Regions from separate parts of the Streptosporangium sp. H16 genome, predicted to be linked through region 1. Evidence: riboswitches for the same ligand, from Rfam matches in the RefSeq annotation. Region 1 holds a riboswitch; the other holds the start of a gene.
The links. A riboswitch is a leader RNA that binds a small molecule or an ion and turns the genes downstream of it on or off. The one in region 1 is predicted to bind S-adenosylmethionine.

Region 1 (6,875 bases):
GAGCGCGAGCTGGATCGTCGGCCAGATCTGCGAGGCCAGGACGTCGCCGACGCCGCGCTGCAGGATGTAGGAGCGGCCCAGGTCTCCCTGCAGCAGGCGGAGCAGATAGCCGCCGTACTGCTGAGCGGGGAGCGGTCCAGCCCCCACTCGGCGATGATCTGCGCCCGCCGCTCGGGGGTGTCGAGGCCGTCGCCGACGAGCACGTCGACCGTGTCGCCGGGGGCGAACATCAGGGCGAGGTAGGCCGCGGTGGCGGCGGCCCAGAGCACGGCGACGCCCGCTCCGAGCCGCCGGGCCACGGGCCGAGCCACCCGGCGGCGGCCAGCCCCCGCCGCCGGGTGAGTGTGAGAGTGCTCACGTCCCTGTCCGGACGTCGTAAGCACTGTTGGGAGTGCCGGAGACCGGCTCGAAGGTGATCCCGGTGACCGAGGCACGGTAGGCGATCTGGTCGGCGGGAACGTAGAGCGGGAGCAGGAGCGCCTCGTCGGTGACGACGGTCTTCTGCACCTTCGCGTAGAGCTCCTTGCGCTCGGCGAGGTCGGAGACGGCCGACGCGTCGGCGAGCAGCTTGTCCAGCTCGGCGTTCCCGAACTTCGTGCGGTTGATCGCGGCGTCCTTCGCCAGGATCAGGATGAGCGCCGCCCCGGCGTCGGTGTCGCCGCGCGAGTTCTCGAAGATCTCGTACTCGTTGTCGTCGACGGCCTTCTGCGCGGCGCCCTGGCCCACGATCTTGACCTGGAAGTCGATCCCCGCGCTCTGCTTGACGGCCGCCTGGACGGCCTGGGCGAGGATGTCACGGCGGTCGCGGACGAACGGCGCGGCGTTGACGGTGCGCACGGTCAGCCTCTTGCCGTCCTTGACCCGGAAGCCCTCGGCGTCGCGCTTCTTCCAGCCCGCCTCGTCGAGCAGCCGGTTGGCCCGCGCCGGGTCGTTGCCGAAGGTCTTCTCCAGCGAGGGGTCGTAGAACTGCGGGCTGCCCTGGCCGATGACGCTCCAGGCCCGCTTGGCGGTGCCCTGGTAGACGGAGTTGAGCGCGCCGACCCGTACCGCCGCCTCGGACAGGAAGCGGTACGTGACGTCGGCCAGGTGCGCGGGACCCTGGTGGGCGGCGCCGGTGGGCGGCCAGTCGTAGTTCGGGTTGCGCCTGTAGTGGACCTCCTGGCCGGGGTGAACCGGTCGAGGATGAACGGCCCGGTGCCGACCACGTCGACGCCGCCCGCTTTGAGGTCCTTGGCGCTCTTCAGCGACTTCGGGGAAACCTGGCCCGCGTACGGGGAGGAGAGGAAGTCGAGGAACAATCCGTCGGGGGCCTTCAGCGTGACCTTCAGGGTGTGCGGCGCGGTCGCCTCCGCCCCGTCGAAGTTGCGCAGCTGGACGGCGCTGACCGCGGCGTTGTAGCCGGGCGAGACGAGCTGGTCGAGGTTGGCCTTCACCGAGGCGGCGTCGAACTTCTCGCCGTCGTGGAAGGTGACGTCGTCGCGGAGTTCGAAGGTGTAGGTCAGCCCGTCCTCGGAGACCTTCCAGGACGTGGCCGGCCACGGCAGGAACTCGCCGTTCCTCCCCCGGGCGATCAGGGCGTCGCTCTGTACGGCGTGCGTTTCCACGGCGGGCTCGGACGGCTCGGTGAGGCGCCGGCCGGGACGACCGGCGTGATCGGGGTGATCGGGGCGGTTCATGCGACGTGCCGTCGTATCTGGGTTCCGGCGGCCTCGGACAGCACGATCCGGGCGAGGGCGTCGGCGTGGCGGAAGAGCGGGGCGTTGAGGTGCGGCCTGGCGAAGCCGCCGCTGGCCCGGCCGCCGACGACCCAGGGGCCGAAGGCGAACCTGCGGGGGTGCGGGGTGCCGGACCTGTCGAGCAGGCGGCGGTCGGCGGTCCGTACGTTCACCAGACCCGACTCCTCGTCGAGCTCGCCCCGGTCGCGGAGCGCGGCGATGAGCGGGTCGACGGCCCGGCTCACGCTGGGCGCGGGCAGCCTGGCCTCGACGAGGGTGGTGGCCGTCACGCCGCCGGGCACGGTGGGACTCTGTGCCCGCCAGCGCCCGTCGTGGTGGTCGACCTTGAGGTCCGCGCCGAGGAAGGTGACCACCCCCGCCCTGGCCAGGGCGCGCAGCTCCTCCAGCCGGGGTCCCGGCGGGCCGCTGGCGACGTAGCTGAAGAACCCGCCGAACCACGGGTCGGAAACGCCCAACTCGGCGAGGACACCGTGGACGGAGAGCAGCCCGAGGATCATCGCGTGGTCGGCGCTGTGCGCCGGGTCCGAACGTCGCCGCAGGTCGGCGGCGAGATAGCCGTGCATCCACTTCTGCAGGCCGGCCTGGTCGCCGAACCGGATGCCGTCCAGCGGCCGGTCGAGCCGGTCGAGGTCGAGCCGGTCCGGGTGCCGGGGCACGGCCTCACGGATCAGCTTGCGCATCCTGAGGCTGCGCCACTCCTCGGCGGCGAAGCCCTCCTCGAACCGCGCCCAGCCCAGCTTGGCGCGCTCGGGGTGGGCGGTGATGAGCTCGTGGTAGTACGCGAAGGCCAGCTCCTTGGCGACCAGCGGCCACACGTCGCGGCGGAAGTTCCACGGTCCCTCGCCCAGCGCCTCGCGGGTGAGGAAGCGCGGCACCGGCGGGCGGGCGCCGGTGAAGCGGTAACCGGTCTTGGAGTGGTACGGCACGCCGCGCCGCGACCCCACGTGCAGGAGGGGCTCGCGCCCGTTGGACAGGTAGACCAGCTCCCCGTCGTACTCGCGGACGAACCGGCCGCCCCGGCCCGAGGTGAGCAGCACCATCAGGTCGACGAAGGCCAGCCCCATCCCCCGCACGATCACCGGCTCCCCCGCGGGAACACCGTCCAGGTCGAGGTCCGCCGCGTAGCCGGTGGGCAGGTAGCGCAGCCCCCCGCGCGCGGCCAGATCGGCCAGCGCGCTCTCCTCCCTCGTCGGCGTCACGTCGCTGTGTCCCTGGGCCAGGATCACCGCGTCGGCCTCGATCGTCCGGCCGTCGTCCAGCGTCACCGCCTGCCCGCCGGGGACGTCGGCGAGGTCGACGGCGCGGGCGGCGTGCACGTGCACCCGGACGCCGCGCGGGGCGGTCGCCACCGCCTGCCGGAAGACGTGGGAGAGGTAGCCGTTCTGTGCCGGGCGGGAGGCGAACCTGCCGGGGTCGCAGCCGAGCCACTCGGCCAGCGTGGGTCCGGGGCGGATCGGTCCCTCACAGCGCACCGACTCGTCGGTGAAGAGCGTCACGTCGGCGGCGGTGGAGTTCATCCAGAGCAGGTCCGGCTGGTCGTGGCGCCAGACGCGCCCGCCGCCCGGCGGGTGGGGGTCGATCACGTGGACGTCCAGCGACGGCCAGCCGAGCAGGTCGGCGGCGTTGGCGCAGATGCGCTCCACCAGGCAGGTGCCCGTCGGCCCGGCGCCGACGACGGCGATCGCGGCGCTCATACGGCGGCTCTGCGGTACGGCTGGTCCCAGTCGGCGTGCAACGGCTCGACCGGGATCCGCCAGGCGTCGGTCTCGCCCGACGGACGGGCGATGACGGTGAAGCCGGTGTTCTCGCGGAAGGCGGGTGTGCCGATCCACCCCTGGAAGGGGTAACGCGGGCCGGGCCTGCCACCGGGCCGGTGGTGGCCGTGGGTGTCGAGGCCGACGGGGCTCGCGTGGTCCGGTGTGCTGGTCTTCGACATGTGGCGCTCCCGGGCATGTCTCGTAACCCTGGTGAGGGGTCCGCGCTTGCGGCACGCCCACCGTGCCGCCAGGTCTCCCCCGGGGGCACCCCGCGCGGTGCGAGGGTTGCCGGTCAGCCGGCCGGGGCTTCTCACTGACACTCTTAACCTATTTAGAAGGTAGGAAATACATAGATCTCTGTCAAGCCTTAGTGTCCCGCCCGGAAGTTCGTCGGGGGTCAGCAGTCGAGGCGGAGATCGCCGGCTTGATCGCGCGCTCGAACACAACGGCGATCCGGCGGTCACGCTCGGTCTCGGGTGGCATCTCCTCCCCAGGCCCCGGGTGCGCTGCTCGACCACCCGGCCGGCACGCCCCTGCGACCCTGTTGAATTTCCAGGCGCATGACATGGCCGGAAGCCGCCCCGCGCTCGGGCTCCGACACAGCCGTCAGTGTACCGTCTAAATTGTATTGACCGGTAGCACACACACGTCTACATTCATGTCCAACAGGATATTCTCGCGAGGCGACACGAAGAAGCTACCTTCATCATCCAGAACGGTGGTGAACCAGCCGAGGAGACCCCGTGCAAGAACGCTTCGGAAGCAAGTCGGCGATCGTCGCACTGACCGCCCTGACCCTGGCCGTGTTCATCTACGTGACCACCGAGTCGCTGCCCATCGGCCTGCTCCCCCTGATCGCCCAGGATCTCGGCACCAGCCCGTCAGCGGTCGGACTCCTGGTCACCGGATACGGCCTGATCATCGTGCTGGTGTCCCTGCCGCTCACGCGACTGACTCGCCGGCTGCCCCGGCGGCGGCTGCTGTGCGTCCTTTTAGGCATCTTCGTCGTGGCGACCTGCCTGTCAGCCATGGCGGGGAACTACTGGCTGCTCATGGGCGCCCGGATGGTGACCGCGCTGAGCCAGGCGCTGTTCTGGGCCATCGTGACGCCGGCCGCCGCCGGCCTCTTCCGGGTCGAGGTGCGCGGCCGGGCCCTGTCCATCCTGTACGCCGGTGCCTCCAGCGCCGCGCTGACCGGCATCCCGGCCGGCACGTGGCTCGGCCAGCAGACCAACTGGCGGGTGGCGTTCCTCGCGCTCAGCGGCCTGGCCCTGCTCGTCCTCGCCACGATCGCGGCCGTCCTGCCCGACACGCCCGCCGGGCAGGGCGCGGCGGACCGGGGCAGCGCGCCCGACCGCGGCCGGTACCTGTCGATCGTGGCCACCACGGCGGTCGCGGTCACCGGCGCGTTCACGGCGTTCACCTACATCAGCCCGTTCCTGAGCGACGTCAGCGGCTTCACCGAGTCATCGATCGGCCCGCTTCTGCTGGCACGCGGGATCGCGGGCCTGACCGGCGTGTTCGTGGTGGGCTACCTCGTCGACCGCCACGGCTGGAGCACCATGACGGGGCTCATAGGCCTACAGGCGTTGGCGCTCGCCGGGCAGTACGCGTTCGGCGCCTCCCCGGTCGGGACCGTCATCGCGATCTCCCTGTCCGGCTTCACACTCGCAGGCCTGACCGCCGTACTGGGATCGCGGGTGCTCGTGTACGCGCCGGGCGAGTCGGTCATGGCGAGCGCCGCTACCTCCATGGCGTTCAATGTGGGTATCACCGCGGGCGCGTTCCTCGGCAGCGTGCTCCTGCCCGGTCCGGGCGTGCGCAGCACGGCACTGGCCGGGGCGCTGCTCAGCCTGGCGGCGTTCGCCATCGTGCTGGCCGAGCCGGTCCTGTCCAGCCGGCGGAAGGGCGCACCGGCCACGGCCGCCGCCCCCCTGCCCGAGGGCGCCCGAGTCACGTGATCCGATGCTCAACGCACCGAACCGTGCAACCTCCTTGCCTGCCTTGAGTGGTAGCCTCAAGGGCATGTCACTCGACGTGGAACACCTTCCCCTGGTCGGCGGGCACCCCGCGCTCGATCTGGTCAACACGCTCGAACGAGGCGTACCGCTCGACGGCGGGCCGCCCCACGACTATCTGTCCGACGCCCCCACGTTGCTGCGCTGGGCGGCCAGGGCAGGCCTGATCAGCGACGCGGAGCACGATCGGGCCGGCCAGGCGTGGCACGACGATCCCGCGTCGGCGCAGGCGGGGCTGGCCACCGTACGGGACATCCGGGAAGGGCTGCACCTCGTGGTGCTCGCAACGATCCGGCCCGCCGACGGCGGGCCGGCGGACGACGCGGGCGAGGGGGATCCGATCGCGGCCGGGGCCGCGCTGGTCGTGCTGCACGAGCGATGGGCCGGGGCAGTTGCCAGAGCCGCGCTGGTGCTCGACAGAGGCGACCCGCCGCAGGTACGGCTCACCTACGGCACGATACCCGCCATGCTGATACCCGACCGGGTCGCCGAGGCCGCACTCGACGTCCTGCGGACGGCCGACCTGCCCCGGATACGCCGCTGCCCCATACGCGACGGCGGCTGCGGATGGCTGTTCCTCGACCAGAGCCGCAACGGCTCCCGCCGCTGGTGCCGCATGGCCGACTGCGGCAACATGGCCAAGGCCCGGCGGCTCACCGAGCGCCGCCGCGCCGCCCGGGGCGGCACCCCGTAGGACTCGTATGCGATCAGCGGTCGACGCCGCACCCAGGCAGCGGGTCACCTCGCCGCTGCCCATCGAGGACCCGGCCGGCACCGCGTCCTGCCGGTCGAGTTCGTCCATGAGGGCGTTGAGGTCGGCGGCGAAGGTGCCGTAGCCGGCAGTGGGCCGGCTCAAGCGGCCGAAGCCACGCCGGTCGTAGGCGATGACGCGGTCGCGGCCGTCAGGAGGGCGCGTTCCGGTTTCTCCCAGACCCGAGGACGCTGTCATGGACTGTCAGCGCAGGCGGTGCGTGCGGGACTATGAGCGCTTATCCGAGCATCACGAGGCCATGGTCCTATGGGCGATGATCATCCTTATGGGGCGAGGACTCGCACGGTCCACATCTCCCAAATCGACCTGGCGATCAGTTTGCGCAGGGGCACTTGGTGGTCTCGCCGGTAAATCCTTCGGGGGTTCACGCGGGTGTTGGCAGTCGGGTCGGCCTCCAGCTGGGGCTTCGGCCTCTACCTCGCCAGTAGCGGCAAGTACGAGAACCAGATCCTGCCGACCGGGCTACCCATCGGCACCGCCCAAGAAGCCCTCGACTGCGCCTGCGATCTCTACCTCGACTACCGACCCCCGGGGAACTTCCGGGCGGGACCACTTAGTGTCGTGGAATGTCCTACGAGAGCGTGAACGTGGT
Region 2 (6,875 bases), on a different contig from region 1:
GATGACGAAGGTGGGCGGCGCCATGTTGGAGAGCTTGTCGCCGGGAACACCCACCATCGAACCCGGGTAGATGCCCGAGTAGACCAGGCCGAAGAGGGCGAACAAACCGGTCCACAGGATGGCGACGTCGAAGCGGCGGGGAAGCTCCACCACCCTGTCGTAGAAGAAACCCGCCTGGTGGGCCAGCCCCCAGACGATGATCATGTTGAGCCAGCCCGCGGCCTCGTACCCGTAGCGCAGCCGTAGCACGTCGACGACGAGCGCCGCCCCCGCCAGCCAGATCAGGGCCAGCACGTCGTAGTGCCGGTGCAGCCAGAGCGAGATCGGGAGCAGGGCGATCAGCACGAGGTAGACGCCGATGAACCAGAGGGGGCTGATGACGAGCAGGACCACGCGGTCCATCCACTCGATCCCGAACGCCCACGCCACGAGTGCGCCGAACACGATCCAGGTTCCGGCCAGCGCCAGCGCGGGGATCGCGAGGCTCCGGATGCGCCGCGACACGAAGGTGCCGATGCCCACCCCGCGCTCGCAGGCCCGGTTCCACGACAGCAGGTGGACGTATCCACCCACGTAGAAGAAGAGCGGCAGCACCTGCAGCAGCCACGTCAGGATCCACAGCCCCGAGGTGAAGCCCAGCGGGCTCGTCGGGGAGGGGCCGTCGGGGCCCCACTGCAGGATCGTGAACGCCCAGTGCCAGACGACCACGACGATCAGGCTGAACGCGCGTAGCCAGTCGACGTACCGGTCCCGCCGTGGCCCGCCCTCGACAGGAGGGACCTCGGGCGGCACGGGCCCCGTGGTCGCGGTGGTCGCGGTGGCGGGAGTTCCGGCGGTTCCGGTCGAGGCGGGCCCGGAGGCTCCCGGAACGGGAGCGGCGGGGGACGCCGGGGGTGTGGGGAGCGCCGAGGGGGCAGGGGGAGTCGCCCTCTCCTGATCCTCACCGGGTTCGGTCATGCGGTTCCAACCGTGCCTTACTCGTCACTCGTCACTCGTCACTTGTCGATGTCGCCGACGACGAAGAACATCGAGCCCAGGATGGCCACCATGTCCGCGACCAGGTGGCCGGGGAGCATCTCGCGCAGCACCTGGACGTTGTTGAAGGAGGCCGAGCGGAGCTTCATCCGCCACGGCGTCTTCTCGCCGCGCGAGACCAGGTAGTAGCCGTTCAGGCCGAGCGGGCTCTCCGTCCAGGCGTAGGTGTGGCCCTCGGGAACCTTCAGCACCTTGGGCAGGCGCTGGTTGACCGGCCCCGGGGGCAGGTCAAGAAGCCGTTCCACGCAGGCGTCGGCCAGGTCGAGGGAGACCTTCACCTGTTCCAGCAGCACCTCGAAGCGGGCGTGGCAGTCTCCCGCCGACCGGGTGACGACCTTCACCGGCAGCTCGCCGTAGGCGAGGTACGGCTCGTCCCTGCGCAGGTCGACGTCGACGCCGGAGGCGCGGGCGATGGGGCCGCTCACGCCGTACTGCATGATCGTCTCGCGGTCGAGGACGCCGACCCCGCGCGTGCGGGCGAGGAAGATCTCGTTCCCGACGATCAGGTTCTCGATGTCGGGCAGCCGTCGCCGCACGTCGGCCACGGCCTGGGCGACCCGGCCCGTCCACCCCTCGGGGATCTCCTCCTTCAGGCCGCCGACCCGGTTGAACATGTAGTGCATGCGCCCGCCGGAGATCTCCTCCATCACGGCCTGGAGGGTCTCGCGCTCCCGGAACGCGTAGAAGACCGGAGTGATCGCGCCGAGCTCCAGCGGGTAGGAGCCGAGGAACATCAGGTGGCTGAGCACCCGGTTGAGCTCGGCCATCAGCGTGCGCGTCCAGACCGCCCTGACCGGCACCTCCATGCCGAGCATCCGTTCCACCGCGAGCACGACGCCCAGCTCGTTGGCGAACGCCGACAGCCAGTCGTGCCGGTTGGCCAGCACGATGATCTGCCGGTAGTCGCGCACCTCGAAGAGCTTCTCCGCGCCCCGGTGCATGTAGCCCACGATCGGCTCGGCCGAGCTGATCCGTTCCCCGTCCAGGGTGAGCCGCAGCCGCAGCACGCCGTGCGTGGACGGGTGCTGCGGGCCGATGTTGAGGATCATGTCCTCGGTCGCGAGCTCCTTGCCGTGCGCCCCCCGCACGGCCTCGGCCCCCGCCCCCATTCCCACGCTCAGCTCGCGGGGCGCGCCTTCAGTCATAGGGCCATGCTGTCACGTCAGCCGCGCGAGGCAAGATCCCGCAGGGCGTCGATCAACCGGTCGACGTGCTCGGAGGTGGTACCGATGCCGATGGAGGCGCGGACGGCGGAGGCGGTGACGTCGTCGCAGCCGCCGTCCTTGGCGCCCAGCAGGTGCCGTACGAAGGGGTGGGCGCAGAACTTGCCGTCGCGGACGCCGATGCCGTGGTCGCCGGACAGGACCTCGGCGACCTCGCGGGCGGTGAAGCCGTCCACCACGAAGGAGACGATGCCGACGCGCGGGTGGTCCGGGCCCCACAGGGACAGCTCGTGCACGCCGGGGACGGAGGCGAGACCCGCGCGCAGGCGCTCCAGGAGGCGCTCCTCCTCGCGGACCAGCGGGGTCCAGCCGGTGGCGATCAGGGCGTCGCAGGCCGCGGCGAGCGCGACGGCGCCCAGCACGTTCGGGGTCCCCGCCTCGTGCCGGGCCTCGGGGTCGTCGTGCCACTCGGTGCCGTCGTCGTTCACGGCCTTCACCGCGCCGCCGCCCCGCAGGTACGGCTCGGCCTCGGCCAGCCAGTCGGAACGGCCGATCAGCGCGCCGGTGCCGAACGGCGCGTAGAGCTTGTGGCCGGAGAAGACCACGTAGTCCAGGTCGAGCGCCGTCAGGTTGAGGCGGCGGTGCGGGACGAGCTGCGCGGCGTCGACGAGGACGCGGGCCCCGTGGCGGTGGGCGATGTGGGCCAGCGCGGCGATCGGCCAGAGCTCCCCGGTGACGTTGGAGGCGGCGGTCACGACCAGCAGCTTGGGGCCGTCGATCGAGGCGAGGGCGTCGTCGGCGGCGCGGACGGCCTCGCCGGGGAAGGCGGGGGCCGCCAGCCGCACGACCCGCTCCCAGGGCAGCAGCGAGGCGTGGTGCTCGGTGTCGAAGACCACGGCGGTGGTGCCCTCGGGCAGGCTGCGGGCCAGCAGGTTGGTCGCGTCCGTGGTGTTGCGGGTGAAGATCACCGAGTCGTCGGGACGGGCGCCGACGAAGGCGCGCACCGTATGCCTGGCCTGCTCGTAGCGGGCCGTGGTCAGCTGGGACGCGTACCCGGCGCCGCGGTGGACGCTGGAGTAGGCCGGGAGCGCGGCGGCGACGGCGGCGCTGACCGGCTCCAGACAGGGGGCGCTCGCGGCGTAGTCGAGGTTGGCGTAGCGGACGAGCCTGCCGCCCCTGACCGGGACCTCCAGGTCCGAGCCGAGCACGGCCGGGATCGGGCGGTCACCGGACGCGTAGGTCTCGGGGACGGTCACAGGAGCGGCGGTGGTGGCCGGGACGACGGGGGCGGGGCTCGCGGGGTTTGCGAGGCTCGCGGGGGTGAAGATCGTCAGGGTGGACATGCCAGGGCTCCTTCGAGGTCATCGGACCCCAACCCATGACACAGGTGCCTGGAGCCCGCGCTTGCCCGGCACACCTCGTGCCGGACCAGGTCCTCACCCGGGGCACCCCGCCGCGGACGCGAGGGTTGCCGGCCAGCGAGCCGGGGCTTGTCACTGGCACTCATGACCTACGGGGGAACTATAACCGACACCTCGCGGTGCCCCGCAAGTCCGAAACGTGATCAACCCGATATCGGAGCCGGAGCGGGCGTCCTCGGGAACGCCCGGCGGATTTGCCAGCGAAGCGTGATGAGGGGGAAGGAACTCCCTGCGTCCCCCGGTCGTCCAGGCAGTCAGTCGAAGAAGCACTCGGGCAGCTGGGCCGGCGGTGCGTTCGGGCGCCGGCCGACGAAGGAGGAAGCAATGGACTGGGTGACCAGCCCGGAGATATGGATAGGGTTCTTCACCCTTGTCGCCCTGGAGATCGTCCTGGGAATCGACAACATCATCTTCATCTCGATCCTGGTGGGCAAGCTCCCGCCCGAGCAGCGCGACAAGGCCCGCAAGCTCGGCCTCGCCGTCGCCCTGCTCAGCCGCCTCCTGTTGCTGCTGGCGTTGTCGTGGGTGGTGAGGCTCACCGAACCGATGTTCGAGGTCTTCGGGCAGGGGATATCGGGGCGCGACCTGATCCTGATACTCGGCGGCCTGTTCCTGCTGGGCAAGAGCGTCCACGAGATGCACGGCAGCCTGGAGGGAGAGTCCCACCACTCCGAGGGCAAGGTCGCCTCCTCCTTCACCTCGGTGATCATCCAGATCATGATCCTCGACGTCGTCTTCTCGCTCGACTCGGTGATCACCGCGGTCGGCATGGTCGACGAGCTGGGCGTCATGATCGCGGCCGTCATCGTCTCGGTCATCGTGATGCTGGTCGCCTCCGGGCCGATCAGCCGCTTCGTGGACCGGCACCCGAGCATCAAGATGCTCGCCCTGTCCTTCCTGGTGCTGATCGGCGTCGTGCTCATCGCCGAGGGGTTCGAGCAGCACATCTCGAAGGGCTACATCTACTTCGCGATGGCGTTCTCGCTGCTGGTGGAGCTGCTGAACATCCGGATGCGCGGCAAGGCGGGGCGGAAGCCGGTCGAGCTGCGTTCCCGCTACGAGACCGAGGGCGAGGCCGGCCCGGAGACGCCAAAGGGCACGGAGGCCCCGGTGGGCGCGGAGACCCCGGCGGGCCGGGCGGACGAGCCGGTCGAGAGAGGGAAGCCGGACGAGCAGACCTGATCCTGGACCGGGGATTACGATGCTTACGTGCGCTTTGATCCCTGGAATCCGGAATTCGTCGCCCACCCCTATGACGTCTACGACGAGCTGAGGCGGGAGCGGCCGGTCAGCTTCTTCGAACCGACCGGCCAGTGGCTGGTGGCCAGGTACGCCGACGTCAACGCGCTGCTGCGAGACCGCAGGCTCGGCCGCTCCTACCTGCACGTGGCCTCGCACCAGGAGTTCGGCAGGCCGGACGACCCCGAGTTCCAGGACCCGTTCTGGCGGGTGATCAGGGCGGGAATGCTCGATGTCGAGCCGCCGGTGCACACCAGGCTCCGGCGGCTGGTGTCGAAGGCGTTCACCCCCCGCATGGTCGAGGCGCTCCGTCCCAAGGTCGCCCGGATGGCCGGGGAACTGGTGGACGACTTCGTCGAGCGCGGCGGCGGAGACCTGATCGCCGAGGTCGCCGAGCCGCTCCCGGTCACCGTGATCGCCGAGATGCTGGGCGTCCCCGAGGCCGACCGGCACCTGCTGCGGCCCTGGTCGGCCGACATCTGCGGCATGTACGAGCTCCAGCCGTCGGTCGAGGCCCAGCACACGGCCGTGCGGGCGGCCGAGGAGTTCTCCGCCTATCTCGTCGAGCTGGCCCGCGCCCGCAGGGCCGACCCCGGCGACGACCTGATCAGCGCGCTCGCCCTGGTGGCCGACGAGGGTGACAGGCTCACCGAGGAGGAGCTGGTCGGCACCTGCGTGCTGCTGCTCAATGCCGGGCACGAGGCCACCGTCAACGTCACCGGCAACGGCTGGTGGTCGTTGTTCCGCAACCCGGCCGAGCTGGACCGGCTCCGCGCCGACCACACCCTGCTGCCCACGGCGGTCGAGGAGCTGATGCGCTGGGACACCCCGCTGCAGATGTTCGAGCGCTGGGTGCTGGAGGACATCTCGGTGGGCGGGGTCGACATCCCGCGCGGCACCGAGGTGGCGCTGCTGTTCGGCTCGGCCAACCGCGATCCCGAGGTCTTCGCCGACCCCGCCCGCCTGGACGTGGGCCGGGCCGACAACCCGCACATCTCCTTCGGCGCAGGGATTCACTTCTGCCTCGGGGCACCGCTGGCCAGGGTCGAGCTGATCGAGTCCTTCGGCGCCCTGCTGCGCAGGGCCCCGAAGATGGAACTCGCCGCCGAGCCCGTCTGGGGGCCGGGCTACGTCATCCGCGGTCTCACCTCCCTGGACGTGCGGGTCTGAACCGGCCTCGAACCTGGACGTGCGGGTCTGAACCGGCCTCGAACCTGGACGTGCGGGTTTGAACCGGCCTCGGACGAAGCGGCCGGAGCGGGCGACGCGGACGGGCCACGGGTGTGCCCGGCCCGTGTCGTCCGTGGACGAGGGCACGGCGGCCGGGCGCCCCACCGGCTCCCTGTCGGCTCCGCCGCCCGCACCGTGGCCCCGCGGGAACGACGTCGGTCCGGCGGGTCAGTGACGGCTCTGCGACAGCCAGCCGAACCCGCCGAGGCCGCCCGCGGCGATGAGCTCCGCCTCCTCCGAGGCCCTCGCGAGGGCCTGCAGGTAGCCGCGCGGGTCGTTCCTGGCCTGCTCGACCGGCGGGCGGCCTCCGGTGATCCCGAGGGCGCGCAACGCCTCGCGCTGCGTGGTCAGCGCCGTCGTGACGGCTCCGGCGCTCTCGCCGGAGGCCGCGCAGGCGTCGAGCGCCACATGGGCGGTGATGTCGCACGAGCCGTCGGGCACGGGCGCGACCATCGCCCCGTCCCGGTAGCCGGCCAGCGTGCCGTACGGCGGCCGGTCGTCCAGGGCGTGGGAGTAGTCGATCGCGATCGCCCCGCCGCGCGCCAGCCGTACGATCACCGACGCCCAGGCCCTGTCGCGCGGCCTGCCGATCTCGGCCCGCTCCCCGACGGCCCGCATCGGCCACCATCGGTCCAGCCAGGCGAGATCCGCCTCCGAGGGCATGCCGCCGAGGCGTTCCTCACCGTCGGTGACGTTGACCATGACCAGCCGGGGCCCGTCGGCCGTCTGCTCCGCGATGTCGACCGGCACGTTGTCGAGCCACTCGTTGGCGATCACCAGCCCGTGG

Region 2: it holds a riboswitch for S-adenosylmethionine, as region 1 does, so the genes downstream of both, ACTOQ2_RS29020 (aminotransferase class V-fold PLP-dependent enzyme) here and ACTOQ2_RS35540 (hypothetical protein) in region 1, are expected to answer to the same signal.

The regions. Positions count from the first base shown of each region.
Region 1 covers NZ_JBPXMD010000032.1:38,740-45,614, forward strand. Annotated here, with positions in the region: gene ACTOQ2_RS35525 (ABC transporter substrate-binding protein) at 355-1,299, opposite strand; partial or broken gene ACTOQ2_RS35530 (ABC transporter substrate-binding protein) at 1,218-1,676, opposite strand; gene ACTOQ2_RS35535 (FAD/NAD(P)-binding protein) at 1,673-3,430, opposite strand; gene ACTOQ2_RS35540 (hypothetical protein) at 3,427-3,672, opposite strand; SAM riboswitch class IV at 3,710-3,821, opposite strand; gene ACTOQ2_RS35545 (MFS transporter) at 4,237-5,454, shown strand; gene ACTOQ2_RS35550 (CGNR zinc finger domain-containing protein) at 5,519-6,205, shown strand; partial or broken gene ACTOQ2_RS35555 (alpha/beta fold hydrolase) at 6,248-6,460, opposite strand; gene ACTOQ2_RS35560 (hypothetical protein) at 6,656-6,868, shown strand; gene ACTOQ2_RS35565 (DUF402 domain-containing protein) at 6,850-6,875, shown strand, end outside.
Region 2 covers NZ_JBPXMD010000020.1:69,783-76,657, forward strand. Annotated here, with positions in the region: gene ACTOQ2_RS29010 (acyltransferase family protein) at 1-957, opposite strand, end outside; gene ACTOQ2_RS29015 (NADH-quinone oxidoreductase subunit D) at 996-2,180, opposite strand; gene ACTOQ2_RS29020 (aminotransferase class V-fold PLP-dependent enzyme) at 2,198-3,541, opposite strand; SAM riboswitch class IV at 3,594-3,709, opposite strand; gene ACTOQ2_RS29025 (TerC family protein) at 3,944-4,801, shown strand; gene ACTOQ2_RS29030 (cytochrome P450) at 4,829-6,028, shown strand; gene ACTOQ2_RS29035 (SAM-dependent methyltransferase) at 6,257-6,875, opposite strand, start outside.